One region of the Trujillonella humicola genome, then DNA from elsewhere that is predicted to be linked to it. Evidence: predicted binding sites of a transcription regulator. Region 1 holds the regulator's gene; each other region holds the start of a gene.
What was found. Region 1 encodes LexA, which represses DNA repair genes until DNA is damaged. Its sites were predicted from a motif close to TCGAACANNTGTTCGA; they were not measured.
Positions count from the first base shown of each region.

Region 1 (4,229 bases):
GTGGAGAACGCGCTGTTCGCCACTCTCGATCCCACGGTCCGCCGCGCGCAGACCGAGGAGGGCCGCGAGTACACCCTCACCGACACCGTCGGCTTCGTGCGCCACCTGCCGCACCAGCTGGTCGACGCCTTCCGGTCGACCCTGGAGGAGGTGGCCGCCGCCGACCTGCTGCTGCACGTCGTCGACGGGTCCGATCCCGACCCGGTCGGCCAGATCGACGCCGTCCACGTCGTCCTCCAGGAGATCGACGCCTCGTCGGTCCCCGAGCTCATCGTGGTGAACAAGGTCGACGCCATGACCGAGGAGGACGTGCTCACCCTCCGCCAGGCGCTGCCCGGCGCGGTGTGGGTCTCGGCGCGCACCGGGGAGGGCATCGAGCGGCTGCGGGAGATCCTGGCCGCGCGGCTGCCGCACCCCGAGATCGAGGTGGACGTGCTGGTGCCCTACGACCGCGGCGACCTGGTGGCCCGCGTGCACCGGGACGGCGAGGTGCTCAGCGAGAGCCACGAGTCCGGCGGCACCCGGCTGGCCGCGCGGGTCGACGGTGCCCTCGCCGCGGCCCTCGGGGAGTTCGCCGGCCCGGTCGCCTGACCCGGCCACCCCGTGCAGCGGCGCACCGGCCCGGCCGAGGTCACGATCGGGTCACGGCCGGGTACCGTGACCCGGTGACCAGCGGCGTGGTGCGGCGCTCCCTCCCGGCCATGCTCCGGCGACCGGTGCCCGAGCACCCTCCGGTCGTGTCCGCCGGCCGGCCGACGTGGTGGGCGGTCCTCATCGCGGTCGCCGTGGCCGCCCTCCTCACGCTCGACCTCCTGGGGCACGGGCTGACCGAGCGGGTGGACCACCGGGTGTCCGACCAGGTGGCGGAGTGGGGGCTGCGTGACTCGGCGGCCTACCAGCCGCTGTGGCTGGTCACCCAGATCGGCGGCCGGGGCACGATGCTGCTCGTCCTCGCCTGCCTGGTCGGCTGGCTCCTCGTTCGGTACCGCACCGTCGTGCCGCTGCTGCGCGTGGTGCTCGCGCTGGTGCTGCTGAGCGTGGTCGTCTACCAGCTGAAGTGGGGGATCGGCCGGACCGCGCCTGCCTTCGCTGGCGGCCAGTTCCTGCACCATCCCGACGGCGAGTCCTTCCCCTCCGGGCACGTGGCCAACGCGGTGCTGCTGTGGGGGGTGGCGCGCTGGCAGGCGGTCGAGTTCGGTCTGCCCGCGCGAGCCCAGCGCATCCTGTGGTTCTTCGCGGTCGTCGGCCCGGTGCTGTGCGGCCTGGCGATGATCGTCCTGAACTTCCACTGGGTCAGCGACGCGGTCGCCGGCGCCGCCGTGGGTGTCGTCCTGCTGGGCGTGGTTCACGCGGTGGACGCGCTGGTCCTGTCACGCTGGGTAGGTGCCGCACCGCGCCGATCGGACCACGGGGGTCCAGCGTCGCCGTGACGGCTCCGGCGCGTCCCGAGGCTCGGCCGGCGCGGGGCTCGCTGCCGCCCTCCTGACCGTCGGCGGGCCGGCGCTGGTCCTGTGCTCCTCGGTCGCGCTCGCACCGGCCGCGCTCGCCGAGGAGGCCGCGCCGGCGACCACGCAGTGCGAGATCACCGATCCCCGGCTGACGGAGCTGTCCGGCCTCGTCGTGGGGGCGGACGGCACCATGCTCGCGATCAACGACGGCGGTGACCTCGTGCAGGTCTTCGCCCTCGACCCGGCCTGCCAGGTGATCCGCGTGCACGAGGCGGACGTGGATCCCTTCGACCCCGAGGACCTCGCGGTCGGGACGGACGGCACGGTCTGGCTGGCCGACACCGGGGACAACACCGGCACCCGCGAGACGGTCGCGTTGATCGCCCTGCGCCCGGACGGCTCCACCGCCGTCCACCGGCTGACCTACCCCGACGGCCCGCACGACGCCGAGGCGCTGCTGCTGGCCCCCGACGGCACTCCCTACATCGTGACCAAGGAGGTGCTCGGCTCCAGCGACGTCTTCCGGCCGGTGGCTGCACTGGAGCCCAACGGCACCGTCGGGCTGGTCGAGGTCGCCTCGGTGGACCTCACCCTGACCGGCACCCCGGGCGGGCCGGTGGGCCGGGCCGGTCAGTTGCTGGTCACCGGCGGCGCGGTTGCCGCGGACGGTTCCGCCCTGGCGCTGCGCACGTACACCGACGCCTACGTGTGGCCGCTGACCGGCTCCGACGTCGTCGGGGCGCTGGCGGGCGATCCGGTCCGCGTCGCTCTGCCCGAGTCTCCGCAGGGCGAGGCGATCAGCTTCTCCGCCGACGGGACCGCGGTCGTCGTGGCCAGCGAGGGGCTCCCGAGCGTCGTCAGCGTCGTCCCGGTGCCGACGACGACCGCGCCGGCCGGCGCCACCGGAGCGCCGGACGGCTCGCTGGCCGACGTCCTCACCGAGACCGAGGACGGCGTCTCCCCGCTCACGGCCGGTCTCCTCGCCGCCGCCCTGGCGACCGCGATCATGTGGCTCGTGGGCCGGCGACGCCGCCGGAGCACGCCGCCGGCCGGGCCGACCCGCAGCTGACCCCAGCGCCGGACCTCACCCGGCCGGGCTCCAGGTCAGACGCGGCGCAGCACCGTCACCACACGGCCGAGCACCGTCGCGTCGTCGCCGGGGATGGGCTCGTAGGCCGGGTTGTGCGGCAGCAGCCACACGTGGCCGTCCTTGCGCTTGTAGGTCTTCACCGTGGCCTCGCCGTCGATCATCGCGGCGACGATCTCGCCGTTCTCGGCGGTCGGCTGCTGCCGGACGACGACCCAGTCGCCATCGCAGATGGCCGCCTCCACCATCGAGTCGCCGCTCACCTTGAGCATGAAGAGCGTGCCCTCGCCGACCAGCTCGCGGGGCAGCGGGAAGACGTCCTCGACCGCCTGCTCGGCGAGCACGGGACCGCCGGCGGCGATCCGGCCCACGAGCGGCACGTAGGTCGGCGCCGGGCTCGCGGCGTCCTCGGCGACCGGCGGAGGCGGCGCGGCCGCACCGGCGGCGGCGATCTCGCCGGGGAGCCGGACGTCGAGGGCGCGGGGGCGGTTGGGGTCGCGCCGCAGCCAGCCCTTCTTCTGCAGCACCGACAGCTGGTGGGCGACCGAGGAGGCCGAGGAGAGGCCCACCGCCTCGCCGATCTCGCGTACGGACGGCGGGTATCCGCGGCGGTCGATCGAGTCGCGGATGACCTCCAGGACGCGCCGCTGCCGCTGGGTCAGACCATCGCCGGCCTCGCCCCGGTCCGGAAAGGTCCGGACCTCCGCGGTGGGGGCCGACGGCGTGCCGGTCGCCGTGCCGCCCGCGCGGCGCGACCCGCCGCGCCCCCCCGACGTCCCGCTGCTGCCCGCCACGTCTCCTCCTCGCCGGCCGTCCGGTGACGGCTCGTCCGTCCGCCCCGCTCGCCCGGCCGCGGTCCTCGCCCGGCCGTTCCGGAGGCGTGCCCGGACGGTAGCGCGTTCGGGCCGGCTTCTCAAACACATGTTCGAAGTCGACCGTGTCGGGCTCGCTCCTGTCGGCGGGGTGCGGTAGACATCGCACAGACGTTCGATTCGAACGGCTGTTCGATGGGCCGCCGGTGCGCGGTGGCCGTCGTGGAGGAGGCGCGGGAGTGGGCACGGTGCGCGAGGCAGGGGTCTGCGGACGGTTGCACGGCGGAGGTGCAGTCCCGTCCGGCCGGCAGGGTGGGCCCGGTTCGGGGGTCGCCGGGCCCGGGCGACCGGGGAGCGAACGCGCGGCGGTCCGGTCGCGCGTCCGCCCGGGAGGCGCGCCGCCGCCGCGCCGTGACACCGTGCGGCCGGCCGCGCGGCCCGTTCCGTGGGCGGCGGCGACCGGCGCCGGGCGGGTGCGATCGGGCCGGCGGGTTCCCGCGCCGTGCGGGAACGGGCCGCTGCGACTCACCCGGCGTGGGCGGGTCGTGCTGACAGCGCTGGCCGTCGCGGCGTCCGCACTCGCGCTGCTCGTCCTGTCCGCGGTGCTGGGGAGCGGCAGCGGGCTCGAGCTCGCCGGCGGGAGCAGCGTCGTCGTGGCGCCGGGGGACACGGTCTGGTCCATCGCGGCGGCGGTGGCCGACCCGGGGGAGGACGTGCGCGCGGTGGTCGACGCGATCGAGCGGCTGAACGACCTGGAGGGTGCCGTGGTGGTGCCCGGGCAGGTGCTCGAGGTCCCGTGATCGGGCGGGGAGGTCTATCCGTGGCGTCGACGAATCTGTCGCCGATCTTCGTCAACCCCTGGGGTGCTGCGGTCCGCCGGGA
Region 1 covers NZ_JBJNRJ010000032.1:124-4,352, reverse strand. Annotated here, with positions in the region: gene hflX (GTPase HflX) at 1-591, shown strand, start outside; gene ACK586_RS15770 (phosphatase PAP2 family protein) at 666-1,430, shown strand; gene ACK586_RS15765 (SMP-30/gluconolactonase/LRE family protein) at 1,384-2,517, shown strand; gene lexA (transcriptional repressor LexA) at 2,553-3,329, opposite strand; gene ACK586_RS15755 (LysM peptidoglycan-binding domain-containing protein) at 3,893-4,147, shown strand.

Region 2 (4,229 bases), on a different contig from region 1:
GCTCGGTGTGCTGCACGGCGTAGCCGTAGCGGCCGGCGACCACCGACGAGGAGTAGCCCATGGCCGCGCCGTAGATGGCCAGCGCCTCGTGCATGTGGTCGCGGATCCACCCGGTCGGCAACGCGGTGACCCGGGTGGCGGGGGTGGTGCCGGTCATGCGCGTACCGCCTTGGTGCGGGGCGTCTCCGCCGGTCCGGGCCCCACCTCGGCGGCGGTGCCCTCGGTGAGCCGGAGGAGCTCGTCGTAGGTGGTCGGGAAGACGGTGTGCGGGTGGCCGGCCGCCGCCCACACCTGCTCGTACCGGGCCAGCTCGACGTCGACGAGCGTGCCGATCGGCGCGGGGTGGCCGACCGGGGCGACGCCACCGATCGCCTGACCGGTGTGGTCGCGGACGAAGCCGGGGCGCGCGACGCGGACCTCGGGCACGCCGAGGAGCTGGGCGACCTTCCCGGTGTCGACCCGGTGGGCGCCGCTGGTGAGCACGAGCAGCGGGTTCCCGCCCACGTCGAAGACCAGGCTGTTGGCGATGGCGCCGACCGGCACGCCGAGCTGCGCGGCGGCCTGGGCGGCCGTGCGGGCGCTGTCGGGGAGCTCCCGCACCTCGCCGGTGGCACCGGCCTCGCGGAGGTGGCGGACGACCTCGGCGACCCGGGGGGAGACGGCGGGCGGCATGCCGGCGATCCTCCCACCCGCCCGCGGTGCCCGGCCGGTCGGGGAACGCCGCCGGGTGGGCTCCGGGCCCGTGCCCGCAGTGCTCACGCGCCCGTGCCCTCGGGGCGTCGGCCCCCGGGCCGGCCGGCCCGTGCAGGCGCACCGCGCGGCGGGCACCCGCCGGTGGGAGGGCCTCGACCGGACCCGCCTGCATCCGGCGGGCCCGGGCTCTTGACCTGCGAGAGCCGTGGCACGCCGTCGTGCGTCCGCCGTCCGCGCGCCGACGCGCGGGGGCATCGGTCCTCTGCCGGCCGTGTCCACCTGCCGGTATCGGCCGGTGCAGGGCCGACGCTCCTGACGGGCCGGGGGCGCCGTGTCCCCAGGAGGTGCGCGTCGGCTTGACGACGGCGCAGGGGGTCGGGTCTACTCGACATCGTTCGAACACGCGTTCGAACAGCGTCGCTCCTCGTGCCGCCCGGGTCCTTCCCCGCCCGGCGGCGCGATCCGGGCCGGCGCGACGGGTGGCCGAGCGGTGGGGAGTCTGACATGGGCCGGGTGCTGAGCGGGGTCGGCGGTCGGGTCGGCGAGGAGGTCCGGGTCGAGCGGGGGCCGCTCGGTCCGGTGCAGTTCTGGCGCGGCCAGTCCCGGTACGTCGTGGGGGAGCTGCTCGACTCGTGGGTGGAGACGCCGGCCTGGTGGCAGCGCGCGGCCGGGGGCGGCGCCTCGGGCGACCTCGTCGCCCCGCGAGAGGTGTGGCGGCTGGAGGCGGTGCGCGCCGGTCGGTCGCGGATGAGCTTCGCCGGCGTCTACGACCTGTCGTGGGACGCGGCGGAGAACCGCTGGTCGCTCGTGCGGGTGCACGACTGATGGGTGCGCTGCGAGCCATGTCGTACGACAGCAGGGCCTACGACCGGTCCGCCGGCCAGCTGCCGCTGCCCCCGCCGGTGCCGGCCGCCGCGGCCGGGTTGCTGGGCCAGGCGCGGCGCGGGCTGGCCGAGGCCGCCGCGGCCGGCGACGCCCGGGAGCGGTACGCCACCGCGCACCTGGCCGCGCTGCGCGCCGCCGCGGCGGTGCTGGCCGCCCGTACCCGGCCGGAGTCCGGTCGCCGCCGTCCGCGCAGCGCCTGGGTGCTGCTCGGTGAGGTCTGCCCGGAGCTGGGGGAGTGGGCCACCTTCTTCGCCGCCGGCGCCGCCAAACGGGCCGCGGCCGAGGCGGGGCTGTCGCGCGCGGTCACCGAGCGCGAGGCCGACGACCTGGTCCGCGACGTCGCGGCGTTCCTGTCCGTGGTCGAGACCACCCTGACCCAGCTCCCGGAGCCCGCTGCGCGCCCCCGGGTCGTCGGCGGCACCGCACACCGCGGTACCCGCTCCTCCCGGAGGTGAGCGAGCTCGCGAGCTCACCCGGAGACACGGCAGCGCCGCGAACGCGAACGCGGAGGCCGAGCGCCGGCGAGGCCGGAGCGTGAGCGATCCCTTCGTCCACCTGCACGTCGCCTCGGGCTACTCCATGCGGTACGGGGCCAACCACCCCGCCGACCTGGTCGGCCGAGCCGCCGAGCACGGCATGCAGGCGCTCGCGCTGACCGACCGCGACGGCCTCTACGGCGCGGTGAAGTTCGCGCTGGCCTGCCGGTCGGCCGACGTCCGGCCGATCTTCGGGGTCGACCTGGCGGTCACCCCCGCGGTCGACAGCAGCGTCCCGCCGGCGCTCGCGCACGCCCTCGGCTCCGGCCCGTCGGGGCTGGCGGGGGCGCGGCACCGCTCCCGCCGTCCCCTCCCGCCCGACCTCGACGGTCGGGTCGAGGGTGAGACCGGTGCGGGCCGGGGCGCCCGCCGGTCCCCGGTGCGCGGCGGGGCGAGCGTCGACCCGCGCCTGCCGCGGGTGACCTTCCTGGCCCGCAACGGCGCCGGCTGGCGGTCGCTGTGCCGGCTGACCAGCGCCACCCACCTGCGGGGGACCCGGGGCGAGCCGGTGGGCTCGCTGGCCCTGGCCGCCGAGCACCCGCTCGGGCTGGTCGCGCTGCTGGGGCCCGACTCCCCGGTCGGGCGGGCGCTCGCCGCCGGCCGGGCCGACGTCGCCGCGGCCCGGCTGTCGGCCTGGCGGGCGGTGTTCGGCCCGGGGCAGCTGGCCCTCGAGGTCGTGCACCACCGGGGCCGGGGGGACCGGTCGCGGGCGCAGGGGATGCTGCGGTTCGCCGCCGAGACCGGGATGCCGGTGGTGCTCACCAACGCCGTCCGGTACGTCGACGCCCTCGACGCCCCCACCGCCGACGTGCTCGACGCCTCCCGCCGGCTGGTCGCCCTCGACCAGCGGCACATCGACCGGCGCACCGCCGAGGGGTACCTGAAGTCGGGCAAGGAGATGGCCGACCTCGCCGAGGAGCTCGTGGGCCCGGACCGGGACGCCGCGCTGCGGCTGCTGGAGCGCACCGCCCGGCTGGCCGAGCAGTGCGTGGTCGACGTCCGGGAGGACCTCGGCGTCGGCACCGTGCGCTATCCGGAGCTCGACGTCGTCACCACCCCCGCCGAGGCCGGCCTGGACCCGGCGCAGGTGCTGCGCGCCCGCTGCGAGGCGGGGCTGGGCCGACGCGGCATGCCCCCGACCGAGGCGGTGCGGCGGCGGCTCGAGGAGGAGTTCGCCGTCATCGAGCAGCTGGGCTACCCGTCCTACTTCCTCACCGTCGCCGACGTGGTCGACCTCATCAAGAGCTTGAGGGTGCGGGCGGCGGCGCGCGGCTCGGGCGCGGGCAGCCTGGTCACCTACCTGCTCGGCATCTCCGACGTCGACCCGATCCGCTACGGCCTGCTGATGGAGCGGTTCCTCTCCCCGCTGCGCCACCAGCTGCCCGACATCGACATCGACGTCGAGTCCGCGCGCCGGATGGAGGTCTACGACGCGGTCATCGGCCGCTTCGGCGCCGAGCGGGTCAGCTGCATCTCGATGATGGACACCTACCGGGTACGGCACGCCATCCGCGACGTCGGGGCCGCGCTGGGCCTCCCGCCGGCCGAGATCGACGCCGTCGCGAAGGCCTTCCCGCACATCCGGGCCAACCAGGTGCACGCCGCGCTCAAGGACCTCCCGGAGCTGCGCGCCAGCAGGCTGGGGTCACGACGCAGCGGCGGGTCGGGTGATCTGGACCTGCTGTTCGACCTCGTCGCCCGGCTCGACGGACTGCCCCGGCACATCGCCCTGCACCCGTGCGGTGTGCTGCTGTCCGACGCCACGCTGCTGGACCGCACCCCGGTGGAGAACAGCTACCTCGGCTACCCGATGAGCCAGTTCGACAAGGACGACGTCGAGGAACTCGGGCTGCTCAAGCTCGACCTGCTCGGCATCCGGATGCAGTCGGCGATCGCGCACGCGATCGACGAGGTGGCTCGGGTCGACGGAGAGGCCGTCGACATCGACGCCATCCCGCGCGACGACCCGGCGACCTTCGAGCTGATCCGCAGCACCCGCACGCTGGGCATGTTCCAGATCGAGTCGCCCGGCCAGCGCGAGCTGGTCGGCAAGTTCGGGCCGGAGACGTTCGAGGACATCGTCACCGACATCTCGCTGTTCCGGCCAGGGCCGGT
Region 2 covers NZ_JBJNRJ010000045.1:19,443-23,671, reverse strand. Annotated here, with positions in the region: gene ACK586_RS18940 (GNAT family N-acetyltransferase) at 1-157, opposite strand, end outside; gene ACK586_RS18935 (YbaK/EbsC family protein) at 154-672, opposite strand; gene ACK586_RS18930 (DUF6504 family protein) at 1,198-1,518, shown strand; gene ACK586_RS18925 (SAV_6107 family HEPN domain-containing protein) at 1,536-2,033, shown strand; gene ACK586_RS18920 (DNA polymerase III subunit alpha) at 2,113-4,229, shown strand, end outside.
Region 2: the regulator LexA is predicted to act here: its motif matches at 1,089-1,104, upstream of ACK586_RS18930 (DUF6504 family protein).

Region 3 (4,229 bases), on a different contig from region 1:
GCGCCCCGGTGCCGGTGTTCGGCCGGCTGTCCGGGCTCGGGGAGGCGCTGGACGAGGAGAGCGCGAGCAGCGCCGACCCGGCCGACCCGGCCGCCGGCCCGCTCCCGCTCCCCGCGCTGCTCGCCATGGTGGCGCTGGCGGCGGCCACGGCCGCCCTGGTCCGCACGCACCTGGCCACCCGGTCGACCGGCGGGTCGCCCCGCTCGCGCTGAGCACCCCGCCGGGCGCCGTCCCTCGCTGCCCGGCCGCGCACGTCCGGGGTGGTCCTGTGGACGGCGGCGGAGGGTCGTCCCCGGCGCTGGTAGCCTGTGCGGTGGCGCGTTCTCCTCCCGCTCCCGCGGGGGTGGGGCGCGCGACGCATGTACGACCCTCCTGCTGCAGATGCACTGCAGCCGCCGAGACCAGAGGAGGTGGGGTTTCTCCATGCGCAACTACGAACTGATGGTCATCCTCGACCCCGAGCTGGAGGAGCGCACGATCGCTCCCTCCCTCGACCGGTTCCTGACCGTCGTCACCAACTCCGGTGGCACGGTGGGCAAGGTCGACATCTGGGGCCGTCGCCGGCTCGCCTTCGAGATCAAGAAGCAGATCGAGGGCATCTACGCCGTCATCGACATCAACGCCGAGCCCGCCGCGGTGGCCGAGCTCGACCGGCAGCTGAACCTCAACGAGTCGGTCCTGCGCACCAAGCTGATGCGGCCCGAGGTCCACTGACCATGGCCGGCGAGACCGTCATCACCGTCATCGGCAACCTGACCTCCGACCCGGAGCTGCGGTTCACGCCGTCGGGTGCCGCGGTCGCCAACTTCACGGTCGCCTCGACCCCGCGGACGTTCGACCGCCAGTCGCAGGAGTGGAAGGACGGCGAGGCGCTCTTCCTGCGCTGCAACGTGTGGCGGCAGGCGGCGGAGAACGTCGCCGAGTCCCTCACCCGGGGCTCGCGGGTCATCGTCTCCGGCCGGCTCAAGCAGCGCTCCTTCGAGACGAAGGAGGGCGAGAAGCGCACCGTCGTCGAGCTCGAGGTCGACGAGGTGGGCCCCTCGCTGCGCTACGCCACCGCCAAGGTCACCAAGGCCCAGCGCGGTGAGGGTGGCGGCGGCTTCGGCGGTGGCGGCGGCGGCTTCGGTGGTGGCGGAGGCGGCGGTGGCGGTGGCGCCAGCGACCCGTGGTCGACGCCGGCCGGCCCGTCCGACGAGCCGCCCTTCTGAGCAAGGACCCCCTCGCCCCCACGCCTCGCTCCGCTCGGCGCGGGGCCCTGCGAGGGGGCCGTTCCACACCCTCACTTCCTGATCCACGTCGTACCTGGAGAACCCAGTGCCCAAGCCCCCCGTGCGCAAGCCCAAGAAGAAGGTCTGCCAGTTCTGCAAGGACAAGGCGACCTACGTCGACTACAAGGACACGACCCTGCTGCGGAAGTTCATCTCCGACCGCGGCAAGATCCGTGCCCGCCGCGTGAGCGGCAACTGCAGCCAGCACCAGCGTGACGTCGCGACGGCCGTGAAGAACAGCCGCGAGATGGCGCTGCTGCCCTACACCTCCACGGCGCGCTGACCATGAGCTCGATGAAGCTGATCCTGACGCAGGAGGTCACCGGTCTCGGGTCCTCCGGCGACACCGTCGAGGTCAAGGGCGGCTACGGCCGCAACTACCTCCTGCCCCGCGGGCTGGCCATCGTGGCCACCCGCGGTGCCGAGAAGCAGGTGGAGTCGCTGCGCCGGGCGCGGGCCACCCGCGACGTGCGCAGCCTCGAGGAGGCGCAGGCCGTGGCCGGCCGCCTCGGCGGGCTGACCGTCCGCGTGCCGGCCCGCGCCGGCGAGGGCGGCCGCCTGTTCGGGCGCGTCACCACCGCCGACGTCGCCGCCGCGGTCATCGCCGCCGGCGGGCCGGAGCTCGACCGTCGTCGCATCGAGCTGCCCAGCAGCATCAAGACGACCGGCCAGCACAAGGTCACGGTGCGCATCCACCCCGAGGTCGCCTCGGAGCTGACGATCGACGTCGTCGCCTCCTGACCCACGCACCACCCCACGAGGGGCGTCGGACTCCGGTCCGGCGCCCCTCGTGGCGTTCCCGGGCCGCTCAGGACGTCGTCCGGACGCCGGGGCGCCCGTGGGGCGGCCCTCGGCCCGTCCCGCGGGCGCCGTGCGCCGTGCGCCGTGCGCCCAGGGACCGTCCGGTGGCCCGAACGGTCGCCGGCAGCGCCGTGGCGGCGCCCCGGCCGCGTGTGGACGACGACCCGGCGAGTGACGGCTGGGACACCTGGGTCGGGCGGGCGACACGCCGGGCGGCGACACGGCGAGTTCTCCCGGATTTCTCCCGTCCACACCCGGTGCGTCGTCCCGGTGCTGGTCAGGTGCGGGATACGCGGTCGACCTCGTTCCCGTCCCCCGCTGTCTCCACATGTCGACACGCCTGTGTCCACCGACTTGTCCACAAGTTGTGCAGAACGGCGCCCACAGCGGTGTTGGACGGACCGGTCCGCCGTTCCTAACGTCCTCCCTGCCTACCCGCCCGACCGGGACCTGTCGGTGGCTCGCGGTAGGAACTCCTCGAACGCACGTTCGAGACGGGTGACGAACGTCCTGGTGCTCCCCCACCGGGCCCCGGCCGGCGGCCGGGGTCTGTGGCGGGGTGCGCCGGAGAGTGGATGGAGGAACTGACGTGGCGGTGGCCGACGACTTCAGCCGGCCCCAGGCGACGGCGCCGGAGTACGACCGCCAGCCGCCGCAGGACGTCCAGGCGGAGCAGTCGGTGCTCGGCGGGATGCTGCTGAGCAAGGACGCGATCGCCGACGTCGTCGAGCAGCTGCACAGCGCCGACTTCTACCGGCCGGCGCACGCGATCGTCTTCGACTGCATCCTCGACCTCTACGGCCGCGGTGAGCCGGCGGACGCGATCACCGTCGCCGCGGAGCTCAACCGCACCGACCAGCTGTCGAAGATGGGCGGCGCGGTCTACCTGCACACGCTGATCGCCTCGACTCCGACCGCGGCCAACGCCGGCTACTACGCCGCGATCGTCGCCGAGCAGGCCGTGCTGCGGCGGCTGGTGGAGGCCGGCACCCGGGTGGTGCAGCTGGGCTACGGCGCGGCCGGCGGCCGGGGCGACGTCGACGACATCGTCGACCGCGCCCAGCAGGAGATCTACGACGTCACCGAGAAGCGGATGAGCGAGGACTACTCGCGGCTCGAGGACATCCTCCAGCCGACGATGGACGAGCTCGACGCCATCGCCAGCCGCGGCGGGGTCAGCCGCGGCGTCCCGACCGGCATCCGCGACCTCGACGAGCTCACCAACGGCCTGCAGGCCGGCCAGATGGTCGTCATCGCGGCCCGTCCCGGTGTGGGCAAGGCCCTCGCGCTCGACACCCCGATCGCGACTCCGACCGGGTGGACGACCATGGGCGGGATCGCAGTCGGCGACCGCGTGCTCGGGTCCGACGGCCGGCCGACCACCGTGGTCGCCGCGACGGACGTGCTGACCGACCGGCCCTGCTACGAGGTGCACTTCTCCGACGGCTCGGTGATCGTCGCCGATGCCCAGCACCAGTGGCTGACCGAGACCCGGGTCGGCCGCCGCTCCGCACAGCAGGCGCGCACCGGCTGCAACCGCTACCGCAGCCAGCAGACCTCCGCCGGGGTGCGGACCACCGAGGAGATCGCCCGCACCGTCCGGTGCGCGACCGCGGACGCACGCCTCAACCACTCCGTCACCAACGCCGCCCCGCTCGACCTGCCCGAGGCCGACCTGCCGCTGCCGCCGTACACGCTGGGCGTCTGGCTCGGTGACGGCACCTCGGTCGAGGCGCAGTTCACCAGCGTGGACCCCGAGATCGCGGTTCACATCGAGGCCGAGGGGCTCGTGGTCCAGCCGACCGGCGTCGACCGGCGGTACTCGCTCCGGCTGCCGCAGGCCGAGGTCGCCGCCCGCACGTGCCCGATGTGCGGGGAGCTGTTCGCGCCGCGGACGTCGCAGGTGCAGACCTGCCGTGGCGACCACGGCACCGTGGAGGCGCTGCTCCGCGGCCTCGGCGTGCTCGGCGACAAGCACATCCCGGCCGCCTACCTGCGGGCCTCGGCGACCCAGCGGCGGGCTCTGCTCGCCGGGCTGCTCGACACGGACGGCACCGTGGCCCCCAGCGGGGTCGTCCAGTTCGCCGTCACCAGCCGCCGGCTGGCCGAGGACGCCCGCGAGCTGATCGCGAGCCTCGGCCACCGGGTGCGGATGAGCAC
Region 3 covers NZ_JBJNRJ010000006.1:95,385-99,613, forward strand. Annotated here, with positions in the region: gene ACK586_RS05355 (hypothetical protein) at 1-212, shown strand, start outside; gene rpsF (30S ribosomal protein S6) at 424-714, shown strand; gene ACK586_RS05365 (single-stranded DNA-binding protein) at 717-1,208, shown strand; gene rpsR (30S ribosomal protein S18) at 1,315-1,551, shown strand; gene rplI (50S ribosomal protein L9) at 1,563-2,009, shown strand; gene ACK586_RS05380 (replicative DNA helicase) at 2,659-4,229, shown strand, end outside.
Region 3: the regulator LexA is predicted to act here: its motif matches at 2,547-2,562, upstream of ACK586_RS05380 (replicative DNA helicase).